DNA from 2 places in the Shewanella sp. 11B5 genome. Region 1 is predicted to be linked to the other one. Evidence: predicted binding sites of a transcription regulator. Region 1 holds the regulator's gene; the other holds the start of a gene.

Evidence for each region. The regulator LexA, encoded in region 1, represses DNA repair genes until DNA is damaged. The targets are predictions, from matches to a motif close to TACTGTATNNNNATACAGTA.
Region 2: a site for LexA is predicted at 4,256-4,275, ahead of CXF78_RS05430 (DNA topoisomerase III). Genes of this name have one in related genera too.

Annotation. Positions count from the first base shown of each region.
Region 1 is NZ_PJAP01000357.1:174-7,751, forward strand. Features, by position in the region: partial or broken gene CXF78_RS07790 (aromatic amino acid transport family protein) at 1-702, opposite strand, end outside; gene plsB (glycerol-3-phosphate 1-O-acyltransferase PlsB) at 702-3,125, opposite strand; gene lexA (transcriptional repressor LexA) at 3,390-4,004, shown strand; gene CXF78_RS07805 (cell division inhibitor SulA) at 4,001-4,507, shown strand; gene coxB (cytochrome c oxidase subunit II) at 4,903-6,489, shown strand; gene ctaD (cytochrome c oxidase subunit I) at 6,499-7,578, shown strand, end outside.
Region 2 is NZ_PJAP01000287.1:4,401-11,123, forward strand. Features, by position in the region: gene folC (bifunctional tetrahydrofolate synthase/dihydrofolate synthase) at 1-5, shown strand, start outside; gene CXF78_RS05410 (SPOR domain-containing protein) at 77-697, shown strand; gene CXF78_RS05415 (CvpA family protein) at 850-1,338, shown strand; gene purF (amidophosphoribosyltransferase) at 1,373-2,887, shown strand; gene CXF78_RS05425 (tRNA (adenine(22)-N(1))-methyltransferase) at 3,448-4,152, opposite strand; gene CXF78_RS05430 (DNA topoisomerase III) at 4,323-6,284, shown strand; partial or broken gene msrA (peptide-methionine (S)-S-oxide reductase MsrA) at 6,455-6,723, shown strand, end outside.

The DNA of each region.
Region 1 (7,578 bases):
AGTAATAATCGCTTTAACGATGGTTTTGGCATCTTTACCGTAATATTTGACTAAACTTGGCACATTGCCGTGATAACCAAAACTGGCTAAGCCAAATGGAATCGCGGCAAGTAAATAAGGCAGGTAACGCGATTCACCATCAGGCGACACTAGCTTTATGGTATCGATATCGATTAATAAGTTACCAATAGCCAAAAAGAAAGTAATCACCATGCCGCCAAGCATGATTGTGGTGATACGGTCGACCGCTTTAGTACTAATAAATACCACCAGAGCCAACACTACCGCAAACACTAATCCGGCTACGCTCTGCGGTAGGCTTACGCCCAATGCAGACAGACTGTGATTCACAATCGAACCACCACCGCTGATGTAAGCATAGGTTAAAATATATAACACAAACGCAATCGAAACGCCGTTAATCACCCGCCAGAACTGCCCCAGAGTCACCCGAGTTAAGGTGTCAAAACTGTCACCTGGTTCAAAATGCAAATTGGCTTCTAATAACAATAAACCCGACATTAGCATGCAAAACCAAACGCCGAGTAACATCGCGATAGAATAGCCAAACCACATTCCAGCACCAACAACGGGTAACGAAAACATGCCTGCACCCACAGTGGTTCCGGCAATAATCATCGCCCCACCCAATACAGATTTACCGCTGGTTCGATGCTTGGCAGCATTCATATGATTAGCCATTATTGTCCGTGCTCCGCTTCCACACTATCAACAATGGTTTGTCTTACTAAAGAGCTGAGTAATTTATTAGCGTTATCACGAATTCTGATCACTTCAGCACGATGTTCGTCGCTGCATAAATAGCCCAATTCTTTCAATTTCACACTCAGGGTGTTATATAATTTTTTGTCATAAAATTCTGGTGCAGTAATACCGTGCAGCGCGCCTAATCGTTGGGCTAACAAATGGCTATCGCGTTCCAGTTCTGAGCGCTCAAGATCAGGTTTTATTGCCAGTAAATTAAAAATAATCGCATAACGTTGCAACGTTTCACTGATAGTTTCGGCTAACAATAACACTTGGGTAATATGACGAGGCGTTATCTCAAATTGATCGCTACCTGTCAGTAAACCTTGTTCAAGCATGAAATCTAAAATGCAATCTACATGTTTAGGCACATCATCAATGCCCATAAAGAGTTCAGCTTTAAGCAATGGATAAAAGTCCATTACAATGGCATGAATTCGCTGACGGTCGCACACATCATAATGCACTAAACAACTGGCAATTAATGACGGAAGCGCCATTAAGTGAATAATATTGTTACGGTAATAACTCATGGTGATGGCAATTTTTTCATCAACAGAAATGATTTCGCCAATAAGATCTTTGGTACTGACAAACTTATTTAACGACAAACAATGATCAACAATTGACTTGCCATTACCTTCTGCCACTGAGGCGTATTCGGTATAAGGCACTGTTTTAAGTAAGGCTAAATACAAATCAAGCTGACGCTCTAACTGGCTTCTTTCTAACGCATTTTGCTCTGACGCTAGTAACACTAAACTGGTCAATGTTACTGAGCTGGCTGCGGCAGCGCCATTGATATTAGTCATTACACGGTTAGCTAATAAATTAACTGATGGCGTAAACCAAGAAGGTTTTTGATCAGGATCTTTAGCTAGCTCATCACGCCACTCTGGCGCCTGCTGATTTAAGAACTGTTGTAAATTAATCGGCTCACCAAAATTCACATAACCTTGGCCAAAATTGCCTAACTTACGAATAGCACCAAATACCTGCCAAACTGATTCTTTTTTCTTTTTCTTACCGCTTAATTCTTTGTGATACGTCGCCACTTCCATCACATGGTCATAACCTAAATACACGGGTACTAAGGTCACTGGGCGCTCTATCCCACGTAGCACACTATTAATTGTCATAGCCAACATACCGGTTTTAGGCGCTAACAAACGTCCGGTACGCGAACGGCCGCCTTCAGTGAAATACTCGACCGCATAACCCTTAGCAAATAACTGATCTAAATATTCACGAAATACTGCGGTATAAAGTTTATTACCATTAAAACTACGACGGATAAAGAATGCACCACCACGGCGGAACATCGGCCCTGCTGGCCAAAAATTAAGGTTAATACCGGCAGCAATGTGCGGCGGAACCATGCCCTGATAATACAAAATATACGACAGTAGCAAGTAATCCATATGACTACGATGGCATGGAACGTAAACAATTTCATGGCCATCATGATGTAACTGTCTTACTTGTTCGGCACCTTTGATATTGATACCACTGTATAATTTGTTCCATAACCAAGTCAGGAAACGTTCGGCAATACGCACCAAACTGTCAGAATAGTCGGCGGCAATTTCATCAAGGTATTCAATGGCGGTTTCACGCGCTTTCTCGACCGTTACTTTCTTATTCGCAGACTCTTCTTCAATGGCTTTTTTGATAGATTCTGATTTTAATAAAGAGGCAAACAACGCTTGTCGATTAGGTAATTGTGGCCCTGTCATCACTTTGCGTTGACGGCGGAAATGCACTCGGGCGACTCGGGTTAATTTGTGAGCAATTCTTTTATCAGTACCATGTTCATCGGCCATATGACGAAGCGATAGTGCATTAGAAAACTGGACGAAATTATGGCGTCCTAAAAATAAAATCATTAACCATTTACGTAACCACGTAGGGTTTTCACGTTCAAATACTGCAGCTTTCATGCTGTCTTCTTCTTTACCGGGTGTACGTCCCCAATAAAGGCAAACAGGAACCAACTGTATATCTAATTCAGGACTCTCACTGTGAAGAGACAATAAGCTGGTAAAATAATTAAGGAATTTGTCACCACTTTCACGTTTACCAAATAGTGGTTTGCGGCCCTCTAAACAGACCACACGAGGCACGGTTAAGCCATCAAGCTGTAATGGCTCATAAGGACTGGGCAGACCAAAGCCCTCGGTGATTTCGCTCAACGCAGCAATATCGCTAATAGATTCCGTTTTCATTAAATAAACCAAAGGTTTAGTTGGATCTATATTGAGGTCATCAAAAGGATCGTGAGGGACCACAATGGTCTGTACCATCCACTTTTGAATCCATCTTAATGCTCGTAAAAATATTGAATCTGGTTTTGACATGGTTATTTTCGCAACATAAGCCACTGTAATATTGATGTATAGGATACCAGAAACCACCCTGCTTACACTATCAGACCGATCTATCTTTACGCTTAAGCTCTCACTATCAGAAATAACATAAGACAGAACATTAGTAATAGTTAACTAAAACATATTGTTGAGTGATACTTAATCAACAAAATACAAAAAATAGTTGGTTAATACTTGCGCGAACATAAACACTGTATATAATGACAGTCACTGTATAAAAAGACAGGAATCATCATGAGACCGTTAACGCCGCGCCAAGCAGAAATTTTAGACTTAATTAAAAACAATATCGCCGAAACAGGTATGCCACCCACTCGTGCTGAAATTGCGAATCGTCTTGGCTTTAAAAGTGCTAATGCCGCCGAAGAGCATTTAAAAGCATTAGCCAAAAAAGGCTTTATCGAGATCATGCCTGGTACCTCAAGAGGCATTCGTTTACCTCATGAAGAACAGGTTGAAACCGGTCTGCCACTGATTGGGCAGGTTGCTGCTGGTGAACCAATTTTGGCTCAAGAGCATGTAGAGCAATACTATCAAGTCGATCCAAACATGTTTAAGCCCGCCGCAGATTTTTTGCTGCGAGTGCGTGGTGACAGCATGAAAAACATCGGAATTTTAGAAGGCGACTTACTCGCTGTACACAAAATGCAGCAAGCACGTAATGGCCAGGTTGTTGTGGCACGTGTTGATGATGACGTCACCGTAAAACGATTTGAACAAAAAGGTAATGTGATTTATCTGCATGCCGAAAATGAAGATTACAATCCGATAAAAGTAGATTTAAGTTGCCAAAGCCTAACTATCGAAGGGCTTGCCGTTGGCGTTATCCGTAATGGAGATTGGTTATGAACAAACTAATGGGCATCGCGCCACGCCACCCGGGCTTATGGGTAGATTTAACTGAAACAGAACTGCATGGCACCCAAACCATTCAAACATTAAAAACTGTCACTCAAGGTGAAGCTGAACTGAGCCAATTGTGCAGCCAGTTAGCGATATTGAGCCAGCAAGGCAGATGGATTGTATTAATTAGCCCGCCCCATATTGGCTATAAACATATGCTGGCAAGTGCTGGTGTAAGAATGGATCGCATTTTACTGGTGCACACCAAAGATGAAGTCGAAACATTATGGGCCATGGAGAAAGCGCTCACTAGCGGTACATCGAGCGCAGTAGTGACTTGGACAAGCTCACTTGATGCTCGTGATAGTCGCCGTTTAGAAATTGTTGCTAAAAGTGCACGTGCATTAGGGGTGGTAATTGAAGATGTGAATGCTCACTTACCTCACAAACATCAACTTGTTAGCCCTACTTTAACAAATGGAACAAGTAATTTTTGCTCATTTCACTAAGCACGAACCCTTCATTACCAAGCCCTGTATTGAATTCAGGGTTTTTTTTCATCTTTTTTCAGCCTATTAGCCAACAAAGTGATCTTGATCAATGTTTAATCTACAAGTAATGTGGTTAACAAGGATGAAACATTTTTTATCTTTAATTGGACGTGAATGACAGTAATCAAGATTACTTTCAGACAAATGATCCAAATCAAAATTGATAAGTTCAGTCGTAGGTACAAGCGTGGTGCACAGCTAACAATAAAACCGTAGACCGTCTGTTTACAGCCACCAAAGTACTTTGAGGTCATCAAACTTTTTTCGGGAACCGAAGAGTTTGCATAGAGCAGAGAATTACTGTGTGACTCTTCTTTGTAGTTGCTATTTGCAATTAGCAGAGGAGTAGTCTTGTGAAGCAATGGTTGTATTGTTTACTGGTTGTGTTTGTAGCACTTCCGCTTGGGGCAACAGAAATGCCCCTCAACATGACTCAAGGCGTGACAGATATCAGTGGCAAGGTTTACGACCTCCATATGACAATTCTTTATATCTGTTGTGTAATTGGGTTAGTGGTGTTTGGGATCATGATTTACTCAATGATTTATCACCGCAAATCAAAAGGCGCTGTCGCGGCCAATTTTCACGAAAGTACCAAAGTGGAAATTGCTTGGACCGTCATCCCTTTCATCATCTTAATCGGCATGGCTATTCCAGCCACCAAAACCTTGATTGCTATGGAAGATCCCAGTGATGCTGATCTCACCATAAAAATTACTGGGTCGCAGTGGAAGTGGCATTACAGCTATTTTGATAAAGACATCGAATTTTACAGCACATTATCCACCCCCAGAGCTCAAATTGATGGCAGTGAGGCCAAAGGAGAACATTACCTCCTCGAAGTCGATAAGCCATTAGTACTGCCAATTAATCAAAAAGTGCGCTTCTTGATGACATCTGATGATGTTATTCATTCATGGTGGGTGCCGGCGTTTGCCGTTAAAAAAGATGCCAATCCAGGCTTTATTAACGAATCGTGGACCCGCATTGATAAACCCGGTATTTACCGCGGCCAATGTGCCGAATTATGCGGTAAAGACCATGGTTTCATGCCGATTGTGGTGCAAGCATTATCGGAGGCCGATTTTGATAATTGGTTAGTGGAGCAAAAACAACTAGCAAGCAATGCTGCTGCAGCCGCTGCGGCATCAATGTCTAAAACCTTGTCTCTTGAGGAGCTAACCTCACAAGGTGAGCAAATCTATATTGCTAGGTGCGCCGCTTGTCATCAACCCAATGGCGCGGGTCTTCCTGGTGTATTCCCATCATTAATTGGCAGCCCTATCATAAAAGGGCCTGTTGAAGATCACCTGAATATCGTCTTAAACGGTAAACCAGGAACCGCAATGCAAGCCTTTGCAAAACAACTTAGCGCCCAAGAAATTGCCGCAGTAATTACCTTTGAGCGTAATGCCTGGGGCAATAATAGCGGTGATGTAGTTCAAGCTGCTGATATAGGCAACTTTTTAGGCAGTAACGAGGCAAGCACCGAACCAAGTAAAGCAGTAACCGATGCAGCAAATACTATTGCAGCAACGACAACTGACATTACCGATGCGGTTACCGCAAAAGCCAATCAAGCTGTCGAAGCCGTAGCAGAAGCTGTTGTACCAGAGGATCTGCCCACTTTAACCTTGGAGCAATTAATTGCTGAAGGTGAGCAGGTTTATGCTACGACATGTGCTGCGTGTCACCAAGCCACTGGCGCAGGTTTACCTGGCGCTTTCCCTTCACTTATTGGCAGCCCTGTTGTTACCGGACCTGTTAGCGGACATATCGATATCGTTATGCACGGTAAACCAGGAACCGCAATGCAGGCATTTAGTGGTCAACTTAGCCCTCGCAAGATGGCGGCGGTGATTACGTATGAGCGCAATGCGTGGGGCAATAATTCTGGCGAGGCGGTGCAACCTGCCGATGTCGCTAGCCATGGACAGTAGGGGAAAACAATGAGCACAACAACGCACGATACACTGGCTACCGCTCATGATGATCATCATCACGGGGCTCCGAAGGGGCTAATGCGCTGGCTACTCACCACTAACCATAAAGATATTGGATCGCTATATTTATGGTTTAGTTTCATTATGTTTCTTACTGGCGGCGCCATGGCAATGGTCATTCGAGCTGAATTGTTTCAGCCTGGATTACAGCTAGTAGAGCCTAACTTTTTTAATCAGATGACCACAGTTCATGGTCTCATCATGGTATTTGGGGCGGTGATGCCCGCTTTTACCGGATTAGCTAACTGGTTAATTCCAATGATGATTGGTGCGCCAGATATGGCACTACCGCGAATGAACAACTGGAGCTTTTGGATTTTACCCTTCGCCTTTGCCATGTTATTAGGTTCGCTATTTATGGAAGGCGGCGGTCCTAACTTTGGTTGGACATTCTACGCCCCGCTCTCAACCACCTATAGCCCTGACAGTACCGCCCTATTTGTTTTCTCCATTCACATAATGGGAATAAGTTCGATAATGGGCGCAATTAACGTCATTGTAACCATTGTAAACTTGCGAGCTCCTGGCATGACATGGATGAAGTTACCTTTATTTGTGTGGACCTGGCTTATTACCGCATTTTTACTGATTGCGGTAATGCCAGTGCTCGCAGGTGCGGTCACCATGGTATTAACCGATAAGTTTTTTGGTACTAGCTTTTTTGATGCAGCAGGTGGTGGCGATCCGGTGATGTTCCAGCATATTTTCTGGTTCTTTGGTCATCCCGAAGTTTACATCATGATTTTACCGTCCTTCGGTATTATCTCCGCGATAGTACCAACCTTTAGCCGTAAAAAGCTGTTTGGTTATTCCTCAATGGTTTACGCCACTGCCAGTATTGCCATTCTGTCATTTTTGGTATGGGCACATCACATGTTTACCACTGGTATGCCTGTTTTTGCCGAATTGTTTTTCATGTATTGCACCATGTTGATTGCCATTCCAACCGGGGTGAAAGTGTTTAATTGGGTCGCAACAATGTGGCGTGGTTCTATGACATTTGAAACCCCAATGCTGTTTGCTGTG
Region 2 (6,723 bases), on a different contig from region 1:
TATAAACACTATTTATGTCAGACGTCGGTTGTGCTAGCCATCATTAACGTCATTTGGTTAAAAAAGGGAATTAGCTTTGAATCGTCAATTTCAAAATCGTTTGGTGGGTACCATCGTATTAGTGGCCTTAGGTGTGATTTTTTTACCCGATTTGTTAGACGGTAAAAAAACGCAGGTGGTTGAGGAGTTTACTGAAATTCCTTTACGTCCAGCTCAGTCAAGTGCTTCAAATAAAGTCAATTCTGACAATAACGCTGAACCAGCGGAAGAATTCCAAGTGTTAACGATTGCTGAGCCACAAGATCTCAGTAATGATATCGTTGCATTAGGAGAAGCTGAACCGAAAAAAGAATCGAGACAAGCTGTTAAGCAGCCAACTCCTGCTCCAGTTACAGTGGCAGTTAAAAAGCCTGAACCCCAGGTTGTTAATAAAGTGAAATCACCCATTACTGCTGGGTTTACATTGCAGTTAGGCGGCTTTAACAATATTACCAACGTAAAAGCATTGATAGCACAACTGCGTAAAGCAGGGTTTAACGCTTATACACTGCCTAAAATTCCCGTAGAAGGGAAACTTACCAGAGTGTTTGTAGGCCCTGAAGTCTCAGAAGAAAAACTTAAAGCTCGTCAGCAACCTATATTCAAATTAACCGGATTAAAAGGCAAAATCGTAGCCTATAATCCACAAGAACAATAACCTCTTCAGACGGTGTTTTGCGTGCGTGATTAATATTTACAATTTGATTGTTCTTAATCACGCAAGAATAATTTGTGCAATCAGAGGTGAGAAACATCTCTGTCTCTGTTAGAATCCCGCCGTCTTGAACCCTATACCGGATCACCATCTCCATGGTTTGGATTGATTACGCAATAATTATTGTCATCGGGTTATCAACTATTATTAGTTTGATCCGCGGATTCGCCAAAGAAGCCATGTCTCTTGTGGTTTGGTTTGCCGCTTTCTTTATCGCTAGCCAGTTTTATCTTGATCTTGCTGCTCATTTAACCCAAATGCAGGACGAGTTAGTCAGAAACGGTGTGGCGATTGCCATTCTTTTTATCATTACCCTGATCCTAGGGGCACTCGTTAATTATTTATTAGGCCAGTTAGTGGCTAAAACCGGATTATCGGGCACAGATCGTGTTTTAGGCCTGTGTTTTGGTGCCATTCGTGGCGCGTTAATCGTTAGTGCATTACTGTTTTTTATGGATGCTTTTACGGCATTCCCTGACACCAAATGGTGGCAGGATTCTGTTCTTGTACCTGAATTTGGCGTGGTTATTCAGTGGTTTTTTAACTACCTTGAAAATACCTCAAGCTTTGTACCCAAAATATAAACATAAAAACACCTTACAGTGAGGAACCTTACCCATGTGTGGTATCGTCGGAATAGTAGGAAAATCAACAGTTAATCAGACCATTTATGATGCGCTGACTGTGCTCCAACATCGTGGTCAAGACGCAGCAGGTATTGTGACGGTTGACATGAATGCGTTTCGTTTACGCAAAGCAAACGGCTTAGTCAAAGATGTGTTTGAACCTAAACATATGCAGCGTTTACAAGGCAATGCTGGCATTGGACATGTTCGTTATCCTACCGCTGGCAGCTCGAGTGCATCAGAGGCACAACCGTTTTATGTTAACTCGCCATTTGGTATTTCGTTAGCGCATAACGGTAACTTGACTAATACGATTGAACTGGCTGCTAGCCTAGTCACAAAACGTCGTCATGTTAACACTACCTCAGACTCTGAAATCTTGTTAAATCTGTTAGCCGATGAATTACAAGAAACGCGCAGTTTAACCTTAAGTGCCGACGAAGTGTTTGACGCAGTTGCTAAAGTACATGCGCAAACGCGCGGTGCTTATGCGGTAGTTGCGATGATTATTGGCCAAGGTTTAGTGGCATTTCGTGACCCATTTGGTATTCGTCCTTTGGTATTGGGTAAACACGAAACCGCAACGGGTACCGAGTATATGGTTGCTTCAGAAAGTGTTGCTTTAGACGCTGTTGGTTTTGAAGTGATGCGTGACGTAGCACCTGGTGAAGCTGTTTATATTTCTCTTGATGGCCAGTTATTTACCCGTCAATGTGCAGCAGATCCAAGCTATGCTCCATGTATTTTCGAATTCGTGTATTTTGCACGTCCCGATTCGAGCATTGATAAAGTGTCTGTTTATGCAAGCCGTGTAAACATGGGCGCTAAATTAGGCGAAAAAATTAAGAAAGAATGGGAAGATCACGACATTGATGTTGTTATTCCTATTCCTGAAACCTCGTGCGATATCGCATTAGAAATTGCACGTTGCATGGATTTACCGTACCGCCAAGGTTTTGTGAAAAATCGTTATATTGGTCGTACGTTTATTATGCCTGGTCAGTTAGAGCGTAAAAAATCAGTACGTCGTAAACTGAATGCGATTAATACCGAATTTAAAGGTAAAAACGTATTATTGGTTGATGACTCGATTGTACGTGGTACTACGTCTGAACAGATCATTGAAATGGCGCGTGAAGCCGGAGCAAAGAAAGTATACTTTGCATCAGCAGCACCGGAAATCCGTTTCCCGAATGTGTATGGTATTGATATGCCAACGTCTAATGAGCTTATTGCTCATGGCCGTGATGCAGACGAAATTGCTAAAATCATTGGTGCCGATGGCATTATTTTCCAAGACTTAAGCGACTTAATTGAAGCGGTAAGAATGGAAAACCCAGAGATTAAGCGTTTTGAAACATCAGTGTTCGACGGTCATTATATTACCAGCGACGTTGACCAAGCTTACTTGGATCATTTAACGCAGTTACGTAACGATGATGCCAAAGCCAATCGCTCAAAAGACATTGGCACTAACTTAGAAATGCACAACGAGTGTCATCCATAAGTTAACCACTGTTTGTGAGTGATAAAAACCAGCATGAAAATGCTGGTTTTTTTATGTCCGCTTTAAAAACTCGATGACAAACGATAAAGATTGATATCAAACGATGACAAGCGAATGCTGCGAAAATGCCTAGATACTAGGTCGCTTCGCAACTAGAGGCTATAAGGGCGATAAAGATAGATAACAAGCGATGGCAAGCGAATGCTGCGTAAATGCCTAGATACTTGGTCGCTTCGCAACTAGAGGCTATAAGAGCGTTAAAGATAGATAACAAGCGATGGCAAGCGAATACTGCGCAAATGCCTAGAGGCTAGGTCGCTTCGCTGCTAGACGCTATAAGAGCGATAAAGATTGATAACAAGCGGTAACAAGCGATAGATATAGAGCAAGCGATCACAAACGATGAACATCGATCATAAGTGCATTGTGCTTAAGGCCTCACTTTCAAATACGATCATCGAGCAATATTGTCTGCACCGTCATCCCGGTAACGCTTTTGAGCCGGGATCCAGCTTTTAAAGTGGTGTAGCGCACTCGTCGGAGAATGTCCGTTGCAGATGTTATATAAGTGCTTTAATCGCCAAATAATCTTGCAACGTTTGTGAGGCTTTTTGTGGGTTCGACAGGTTTATTTTTTGGTAGTGGGTCAGCACTTTGTTTAAATATCGCTTGGCAATATCGCGCTCTTGGTCATTGTTACATTGCCAAAATTTAGTGCCTACAGCGCTAATTTTAGCCGTAGTACTATCGCTATTTATTTGTGATGATGAATTGCTACGCGTTACGTAGATAATTTCATAAAAACGACGGTTTTCTTCAATCAGTTTTTCATCAATTAATTCACAATCAAGTTTGATAAGTTGTTGGCGTAACTCATATTGATGGTGAACTGGACACAATAAAAAATCGATACTGCGATCAGAATATTGTTGGCAAAGTGAGTTAACGAACTCGATCATCAAATCTCCACCCACTCCGGCAATAATCACCAAGGGCGTATGCTCATCTTGATCCAAAGGTATTGCTGACACATCACTACAGTGTACTTGCCATTTTGGTGGATTTTGCGGTGGGTAAAAACATTCGAGCTTGGCGGTTAACTGCTGCATCAATGCTGGCACAATGTCGACGAAATGGATCATGGCTGCATGTCTGTCTAGCAACGCGGCGCCGAGTAATCCATGGTCGCAACAGCAATCCCAAATATGAGTGTAACCATTGGGGATCATCATGTTGATATGTGCTAAGCGGTGGCCGAGTTTCATCTATTTATCAAGTTTGGAAGTGAACCTGCGCATTGTAATGATTTAAGTGACAAAGTGGTTAATTATTTCATATTTGCAGCTTGGCGTATTTAACGCTAATCTGTACTGTAAATTTATACAGTTAAGTGGCGCGGTTCATCTTTTGAACGCTAGCGCCCCAACAGTGGATTATGATTTTATATATTGCTGAAAAACCCAGTTTAGGTCGTGCTATTGCCGATGTTTTGCCAAAGCCACATAAAAAAGGTGACGGCTTTATCACTGCTGCTAATGGTGATTGCGTGTCATGGTGTATTGGCCATTTGCTCGAACAAGCCGAACCGGACGCCTATGACGATGCATTTAAGTCATGGAAACTCGAACATCTTCCCATCGTGCCACAAACGTGGAAACTACAGCCAAAACCTAAAACACGCAATCAACTTACGGTGTTGCGTAAATTGGTCAAGCAAGCATCATCGATCATTAATGCTGGCGATCCGGATCGTGAAGGGCAGTTGCTGGTCGATGAAGTGATTTCTTATTTAGGTGTGAAAGGAGACAAACTCAGTCAAGTTCAACGTTTGTTAATCAGTGACTTAAATCCACAAGCGGTAAAACGTGCTTTAGGGCAATTACGCAGTAACCGAGAGTTTATTCCATTATCGACCTCTGCATTGGCCCGCAGCCGTGCTGACTGGCTATATGGCATGAACATGACCCGAGCCTACACGATTCAAGGTCGTAAAGTGGGTTATCAAGGCGTGTTGTCGGTTGGCAGAGTTCAAACACCTTTGCTGGGGCTCGTCGTTCGTCGCGATGATGAGATTGCCGATTTCAAACCCAAAGCTTTCTATGAAGTCTTAGCGCATTTACTCACCGACCAACAACAAGCATTTACCGCTAAATGGCAACCTAGCGAAGCATGCCAACCTTATATGGATGAAGACGGCCGAGTGTTAGCTAAAGGTTTAGCCGAAAATGTCGTTGCCCGTATCAATGGTAAACCAGCGGAAGTCACTAAAATTGAAGCTAAAGATAAGCGCCAAAACCCACCATTACCTTACAGCTTATCGGCTCTGCAAATAGATGCTGCTAAACGTTTTGGGTTATCGGCAAAAGAGGTACTGGATACTTGCCAAAGTTTGTATGAGCGTCACAAATTGATTACTTATCCGCGCTCAGACAGTCGCTATTTACCTAAAGAGCAGCATGCTTTGGCACCAAAAGTATTGGATGCCTTGCTCAAAGGCGCTTCAGGCTTAATTGAAGGTTGTGAGTCTCCTAATAGCAAACTTAAATCTAAAGCCTGGGATGACACTAAAGTAGATGCTCACCATGCGATTGTGCCAACTGAAAAGGTCGCTAATTTAGCGGCATTATCAAGTAACGAAGCTAAGTTATATCAACACGTGGCAAGGCAATATTTAGCCCAGTTTTATCCCGCTTATATTTATGCAGAAACCGCCGTTGAAGTGACCATTGCCGGTGGATTATTTACCACTAAGGCTCGTCAGGATAAAGCATTAGGTTGGAAGCAATTATTTAAGCGGACTGCCACAGTAAATCAAGCTAGTTCTAATTCAACTAGCAGCGATGACGACAATGATGATGCGGTACAGTCGTTACCGCCACTGGTTAAAGGGCAAATATTGCATTGTCAGCGTGGTGAATTACTACAGAAAATGACTCAAGCCCCGAAGCATTTTACCGACGCGACATTATTAGGCGCGATGACGGGCATTAGCCGTTACGTAACAAACAGTGAGATTAAAAAAATCCTTAAAGAAACCGATGGCTTAGGTACAGAGGCCACACGTGCAGGAATTATTGAATTGCTGTTTAAGCGCGGTTATTTAATTCGCCAAGGAAAATCAATATTGGCAACGCCCGTCGGTGTTGGCTTAATCCGCAGTTTACCCGAATCAGCAACCACACCCGACATGACCGCATTATGGGAAAACAGCCTCGATGCTATCAGCCAAAAACGTTTAAAGTATGATGCCTTTATGCAGCCATTGTTGAGCCAGTTAGATGGTCTAATCACTCAAGCATCGAGCCAGTTACCATCAGCATTACAAGGTGTTACCAGTAGTGCACCAAAACGCAGTTTTAAGAAATCGTATAAAAAGAAGGCTAAAGCGAAAAGCTAAATTGGCAAGGGTTACTTGCATTACAGCCTAGGTATTTCGGGAATATAGCTGTGTAAACTCACAATTAGGAACTTTGTAAATGTCATTGTGAACTTTTAAACCATTAAGTTCATATAGTCGATATTTAGAGACAAACATACTAATAATCTAGGAAAATAAAGGAGAGTGTTATGAAAAGCACACTAGTGTTAACAATATTTGCAGCAAGTTTATTGTCTTATGCATCGAACGCCACCGCAGATAAAACCATTTTAGCTGGCGGATGTTTTTGGTGTATGGAGTCAGATTTTGAGAAACTTGATGGCGTAACCGATGTGATCTCTGGGTTTACTGGCGGAAACATCAAAGACCCTATCTATAACGGTAACCATCGAGGACATTTTGAAGCGGTTGAAATAACATACGATCCTAGCAAAGTGAGCTATGCAGATCTGTTAGA